DNA from 2 places in the Burkholderia multivorans ATCC BAA-247 genome. Region 1 is predicted to be linked to the other one. Evidence: riboswitches for the same ligand, from Rfam matches in the RefSeq annotation. Region 1 holds a riboswitch; the other holds the start of a gene.

The links. A riboswitch is a leader RNA that binds a small molecule or an ion and turns the genes downstream of it on or off. The one in region 1 is predicted to bind cobalamin.
Region 2: another riboswitch for cobalamin. It lies ahead of NP80_RS08575 (TonB-dependent receptor domain-containing protein); the one in region 1 lies ahead of cobG (precorrin-3B synthase).

The regions. Positions count from the first base shown of each region.
Region 1 covers NZ_CP009832.1:1,901,200-1,904,604, forward strand. The annotation lists gene cobG (precorrin-3B synthase) at 1-1,154, opposite strand, end outside; cobalamin riboswitch at 1,223-1,411, opposite strand; gene NP80_RS21170 (bifunctional cobalt-precorrin-7 (C(5))-methyltransferase/cobalt-precorrin-6B (C(15))-methyltransferase) at 1,709-2,947, shown strand; gene NP80_RS21175 (cobalt-precorrin-5B (C(1))-methyltransferase) at 2,947-3,405, shown strand, end outside.
Region 2 covers NZ_CP009831.1:1,422,110-1,425,514, reverse strand. The annotation lists partial or broken gene NP80_RS30720 (3-hydroxybutyrate oligomer hydrolase family protein) at 1-44, opposite strand, end outside; gene NP80_RS08575 (TonB-dependent receptor domain-containing protein) at 95-2,023, opposite strand; cobalamin riboswitch at 2,306-2,499, opposite strand; gene NP80_RS08565 (hypothetical protein) at 2,519-2,788, opposite strand; gene NP80_RS08560 (hypothetical protein) at 2,721-3,020, shown strand; gene NP80_RS08555 (class I SAM-dependent methyltransferase) at 3,043-3,405, opposite strand, start outside.

The DNA of each region.
Region 1 (3,405 bases):
CGTTTCGTGTCGGCGCGCGCTTTCGCGCAGCCCGTGCTGCCCGCGCACGCGACGAGCATCGCGCGCGGATCGGACGGCGCGCAGACGAGACCGAGCGCCGCCAGCGCCTCGAGCACGGCCGGCGCCTGCGCGTGCGCGACGCCGTGCACGAACACGCCTTGCCACGGCGTCATCGTCAGCGTGCCGTCGCCGTATGCATCGGCCAGTGCCGCGAGCCGGTCCAGTTGCGCGGCATCGAGCCGTCCGAGCGCGAACTGCGCGCCGACGCTGCAGCGCGACGCGTCGACCGACGCGCGCGCACCGAAGCGCCACGCGGGATCGGACGGCGCACGCCGCCAGCGGGCCAGCGCGGGATCGGCAGTCAGCGCGAAGGGCAGGTCGTGCTGCGCGCGCGTCAGCAGCGCAGGTTCGCCGCGCGCGGCGAGCAGCGTACGCATCCGCGTGACGTCGGCCGGTGCAAGATCGAGAAACGCATGCAGCAGCGCGCGAACGAATGCGACCGTATGCTCGGGCGCCACGTCGACTGCCGCGGGGGCGTCGTCGCGCGAAGTCGGCGGACAGCCGGCGAGGCCGGCCGCGATGCGCGTCGCGCCGTCGTCGCGGCGCCACGCGGCGAGCCAGATGTCGTGCGGATGATCGAGCGCGGCGACCGATTCGCCGCCATCGAACTGGATCGAGAATTTCGGCGACAGCTCGCCGCGGCGCGGGTCCGTCGCGAGCAGATCGAGCAGCGGCGCGGCGAACGCGCGGCTGTCGACGAGCGCCGCGCGATCGTGACCGGCGAGCGGGCTCAGCATCAGGTTGCGTGCATCGTCGCTCGCGGCCAGCGCGGCTGCCTCGTCGAGCCCGCGCGGCTCGGCCGCGTGCGGGCCGAGCCGCGCATCGAGCAAGGCGCGCACGAGCGCGTCGGCCGCGCCGTCGCGGATCCCGCGTAACTGAAGGTTCGCGCGATTGGTCGCGTCGATCGCGCCGGAACCGTACCTGCGCGCGGCGGCGGCGATCGCGCGTGCCTGGCTCGCGTCGAGCCGGCCGCCCGGCAGCTTGATCCGGCACAGTCCGCCGTCGGCGGCCGCCACGATGCGCACGAGCCCCGGACACGCCGACGGGCGCGCGACAGGCGACGCGGTAAACGGAACGGAGAAGGCGGGACTCAACGGGGCACCGGGACAGTGTCGCGCCGCGGCCAACGCATCGGTACACCCCGCCCGACGCCGGCTGGCACGCACGCACTTTCAGGCCGGCAGGTCTCCTGGCTGACAGGTCGGCGCCTGCTCCCGGCCTTCCCGGTGAAACCAGTGGCATGAGGGGGAGATCGGCTCGCTGTCTACAGTTGCGGGGGCAGCCACAGCGGCGCGATGCGCCCTGTGTTCCCTCTTCGGCCCCGAAGGGCACCGGCGAACGAACGCGCGTAGGATACCCGATTTCGCGGGCGGGCCACGACCCGAAAACCGTGCGGCGGCACGTGGACGGCAGCGCCGCCGTGCCGAAGCCGTTCTTCCGTCGCCGGACGGCGAACGCCGTGCGCTCGTCGCGGATATTTCATCGGCTCAATCTTCATCGGCCGAATCGGCCGCGCGCCGAATCGCCGGCATGCGCGAAGCGCCGTCCGGGCTGCCGATGAAACGCGGAGTCGAACACGGTACTATCCCGTCTTTGGCGATGCAGACCGGTACGCGGCGGCAACAGGACGAACGATGGGGAAGGGTGCATGACGGCATGGCTGACGGTGGTGGGCATCGGCGACGACGGCTTCGCGGGGCTCGGCCGCGCCGCACGCCGCGCGCTGCTCGATGCGACGCTCGTCGTCGGCGCGAAGCGGCATCTCGACATGCTGCCCTCGCGACTGCCGGCCGCACGCGAAGCGTGGCCGTCGCCGTTCGACCTGTCTGGCGTGCTCGCGCGGCGCGGCTCGCCGGTCTGCGTGCTCGCGAGCGGCGACCCGATGCTGTTCGGCGTCGGGGCGACGCTGGCGCGCCGGCTCAGCGCCGACGAATGGCGCGTGCTGCCGGCGCCGTCGTCGCTGTCGCTCGCGGCCGCGCGACTCGGCTGGCCGCTGCAGGACGTCGGCGCCGTGTCGCTGGTCGGCCGTCCGCTCGCGACGCTCGCGCGCCATCTGCTGCCGGGTCGACGCCTGTTCGTGCTGAGCGCGGACGGCCGCACACCGGCCGCCGTCGCGGCCGAGCTCGTCGCGCGCGGCTTCGGCCCGACGCGCATCAGCGTGTTCGAACACCTCGGCGGGCCGCTCGAGCGGCGCATCGACGGTCTCGCGCAAGACTGGAACGTCGAAGAGACGGCCGCACTCAATCTCGTCGCGCTCGAGTGCGAAGCCGGCCCCGACGCACCGCGCCGCGCACTGACGCCCGGGCTGCCCGACGACGCGTATCGCCACGACGGCCAGCTGACGAAGCGCGACATGCGCGCGCTGACGCTCGCGCGCCTCGCGCCGGCGCCCGGCGAACTGCTGTGGGACGTCGGTGCGGGCAGCGGCTCGATCGGCATCGAATGGATGCGCGCGCATCCGTCGTGTCAGGCGATCGCGATCGAGTCGCATGCGGAGCGGCAGCGCTTCATCGAACACAACCGGGACGCGCTCGGCGTGCCGGGCCTGCAGCTCGTCGCCGGCCGCGCGCCCGACGCGCTGGCCGGACTGGCCGCGCCCGACGCGATCTTCATCGGCGGCGGCGCGACGACGCCCGGCGTGCTGAACGCATGCTGGGCCGCGCTGAAGCCGGGCGGCCGGCTCGTCGCGAACGCGGTCACGCTGCAGGGCGACGTCGCGCTCGCCGGATGGCGCGACGCGCACGGCGGCACGCTCACGCGCGTGTCGATCGCGCATGCGGAACCGCTCGGCCGCTTCGACACCTGGCGACAGGCGCTGCCCGTCACGCTGTACGACGTGCGCAAGCCCGACACGGCCGCCGCGCCGTGCGCCGCGGAGTGCCGCTGATGCGCGACGAGACGCCCGAACGGTCCGCGCCGCTGCGCTTCGGCTATACGACCGGCAGTTGCGCGACCGCGACGTCGCTCGCGGCGGCGCGCCTGCTGCTTGCGGGCCGCGCGGACGACGCGGTCGAAATCGTCTTGCCGAAAGGGCAGCGCGTGGTGATGCGCCTCGAATTCTGCCGCGCGACGGCCGACGGCGCGGAAGCCGGCACGATCAAGGACGCCGGCGACGATCCCGACGTCACGCACGGCGCGCTGATCTTCGCGCGCGTCGCGCTCGGCGGCGCACGCGGCGTGCGTTTTCATGCGGGGCCGGGCGTCGGCACGGTCACGCGCGCGGGCCTCGCGCTGCCGATCGGCGAACCGGCGATCAATCCGGTGCCGCGCCGGATGATGACGACGCATCTCGACGCGCTCGCGGCCGAACAGGGCTACACGGGCGGCTTCGACGTGACGATCGGC
Region 2 (3,405 bases), on a different replicon from region 1:
CCGCACATCGATGCATGCAGCAAATCAAAATCGACGAGATGACCGACTCGAGCCACGCCGCGCAGCGAAGCGTCCCTAAGCGCGCCCGGTCCGATCAGAACGTATAGGCGATCTTGCCGAACGCGGTGCGGCCGACCGTGTTGTAACCGTACGCCGTCATGTACTGCCGGTCGAACAGGTTCGACAGCAGCGCCGACACCGTCAGATGCGAATTGATCCGGTACGACGCACGCAGGCTTACGCTCAGATACGACGGCAGATACGTCGCGTTGGCCGGATCGTCGAACGTCGTGCCGCCGTACAGCAGCGATGCGCCGGTGCTCAGCGCATGCAGATGCAGTTCGTCCCACGAGTGATCGATGCTGACGCTCACGGTCTGACGCGGCCGGCGGTTCAGCCATGTCCGATTCGTCACGTCCTGCGGATTCAGGAAGCCGACCGCGACGCTGACGGGCGTCGAGCGGCCGAGCGTGCCCTTGTACGACAGATCGATGCCGCGAATATGCGCGCGGCCGATATTGATCGGCCCGAACGTGACGGGATCGTATGCGATCAGGTTGTGAACGCGCGTGTCGTAGAGCGCGGCCGTGAACGTACCGATTGCCGTGCTTGCGTCGACTGCCGCCTCGACCGAATTGCTGCGTTCCGGACTGAGCCGCGGATTGCCGTAGCCGGGGTAGTACAGATCGTTGAAGGTTGGCAGCCGGAACGCGTTGCCGTACGACACGCGCGCGGTGTAGACGGGCGTGATCGCCCATGCGAGCGCCGCGTTGCCGGTGTTGACCGCGCGGCCGGCGATGATCTCGTGACGGCCCGCCATGAACATCGTGACCTTGCCGAGCGTGATCGACTGATGCAGCGAGAACGCGGAGTCGTTGCGCGTCGGCACGCCGCCCGCCACGTCATTCGGCAGGAACGCCTGCTCGCGCGTGAAGTCGTACGCGAGCTTCGTCTCGCCGGACAGCGGCTGCCCGAGCAGCGTGAGCCCGCGCGTCTGATGCGTCAGCGACGTCGACGTGCTGATTCGCTGCGAATCGATCCGGTCGGTCGCGATGGTCCGATCGCCCGCATAGAAGAACTGCCGATCGTTCGCATAACCGAAGGACTGATCGAACTGCGTGTCGGGTGTGATGTCGACGTGGAGCGATACGCCGGTCGTCAGCTGATGATCGAGCTCGCGGTTCGCACCGCCGGCATTGTCGTACGACAGATCGGAGCGGTGATAGAGCGCGAACGTCGAGACCGACCAGTTGTCGCGCGCGTAGCCGAGCCGCGCGTCGACGTCCTGCGCATGGTACGGATTGCGGCCGTCCTCGTGACCGTATGCGAACGGCCGCGTCGCGTCGATGCCGGCCGTCGCGTAATCGTGCAGGCCGAGCGAGTAGGTGAGGCCGCCGAGCGCGGCCAGCGGTCCGGTCGACGGCACCGTGCCGGACGTACGCAGCTGCGTGTCGAACGTCTTGTTCGAGCCGCCGCCGAACGACACCGTCGTGCGGTTCGGCTGGTTCGACGCTCGGCGCGTGAACAACTGCACGACGCCGCCCATCGCGTTCGCGCCGAACGATGCGGCGGCCGGCCCGGAAATCACCTCGACGCGTTCGAATGCCTCGGTCGGCAGGTCGGACCACGGCGCGATGCCGGTGGTCGGCGAGCCGATCCGGATGCCGTCGACGAACACCGCGACCTGGTTCGCCGACGAGCCGCGGATGCTGACCGACGCGGTGGAGCCCGGCCCGCCGTTCTGCGAGACCGTGATGCCCGGCAGCGTCGCGAGCGCCTGCGTGATGCTCGGATCGCTCGGCGACAGGCGGTCGAGATCGTCGCGCGTGAGCACCTGCGTGCTCGCATAGCGGCGATCGAACGATTCGGGCAGATGGCGCGTGTCGGTAACGGTGATGGCCGGCAGCGCGGCGTCGTTCGACGGCTGCGCCGGCTGCTGCGCCGCGCCGTCGCCGGCGGCGTGCGCGAGCGGCGACAGGAACGCGGTGGCGGTGGTCGTGGCAAGGAGATGTCGGAGATTCATGAAGCGTGAGTCGTTATCGTGATGCGGGCGTGGCGGCGACGTGGGCGCAGGGCGCGCCGCCGTCGCGCGGCGGTGGCGTGGCCCGGCGAGGCCGGCTCGTGTCGCCGAACCGGCTGCATGCAGGCGCGCGAACGCGCGCGCACGGCAGCGTGCGTGCCGTGCGCGGGCAAACGGATGCGGAAGCGGTGGACATCTGACGGATCCTGAGGTCGGGCCGTCCTTGCAACGGGCGACCGCCGGCGGCGGCGCTTGCGCATCGGGACACCCCGCCCGTTGCGGCTGCTTGGACCTCGGTCGATGGCTGGTCTCCTGGCTCGCGGGTCGCCGCCCGGTGCCCGCCTTCCCGGTTTCCCAGTGGCGCGAAGGGCACGGACTCGCCGCTTACAGTTGCGGGGGCAGCCGCAGATTCCGGCGTGCGCCGTCACTGCGTTCCCATTTGATCCCGTCTCGCGGGAACCATCAGCGCGCAAGGGTAAGGGGCAGGGCTTTCGCGCGTCAATCTTTCATGCACGCACCGGCGCGAAAAAACCACGCGCCGCGGCTGGCATCGGGTCCGCATTTGCGACGCGCCGTGCCACCCGTTTGGTATGACGAATCGTCGCGGAACGCACTCGACGACAGGCGCAGCGCCGTTGCGCTGCCCTGCTGCGCGCCCGGATAATGACGCGGCGCGCGCGATGCGCGCAGGAGGATGCCCATGCAATTTCCGACAGGATCCGTGACCGCGCTCAGTTCGGCCGCCGCGACGATGTTTTCGATGGGCATGCTGTTCCTCGGCTACTGGGGGCTGCACGAGCAAACGCCGTGGCAGTTCGGCGACTACGTCGTGATCGCGCTTGCGCTGTCCGGCTTCGCCTGCCTCGGGAGCGTGCCGTTTTTCGCGACGTCGCCGATGAAGCGCGCGGACGACGAAACGCAGATCGCGGTCGCGCGGCGCGTGTTTCTCGGCGGCGCGATCGCGGTGTGGTGCAGCATCCTTGCGTCGTTGATCCTGTAGTGCGCGCCGGCTGCGCCGGCCGTCAGCGGCTCGCGCCGAACACGTGCGCCTGGATCTTGCCGTCCACCGGCCCCGCACCGAACCGCTCGGCAATCGTCTCCGTGCATGCGGTGGTCGCGTCTGCCAGCGTGTCGGGACCGATCGCCTCGAGTTCGTTGCGCAGCGGCGTGCCGTGGCAGTACGCGATCGCCGGCACGCCGGGCGTCGCTGCGCGGCTGTGCGCCGGCACCGTGTCGCAATAGAGCAGCGACGAGAAGCCTCCCGCGCGCACGTCGGCTTCGACCGTCGCGCGATCGTGGTAGCCGTGCGGCGTGCGCGCGAGAAACGTGGGCGGACGATCGGGGTAGCGCCGCGCGAGCGTCTGCGTGACGGTGTCGGCAAATTC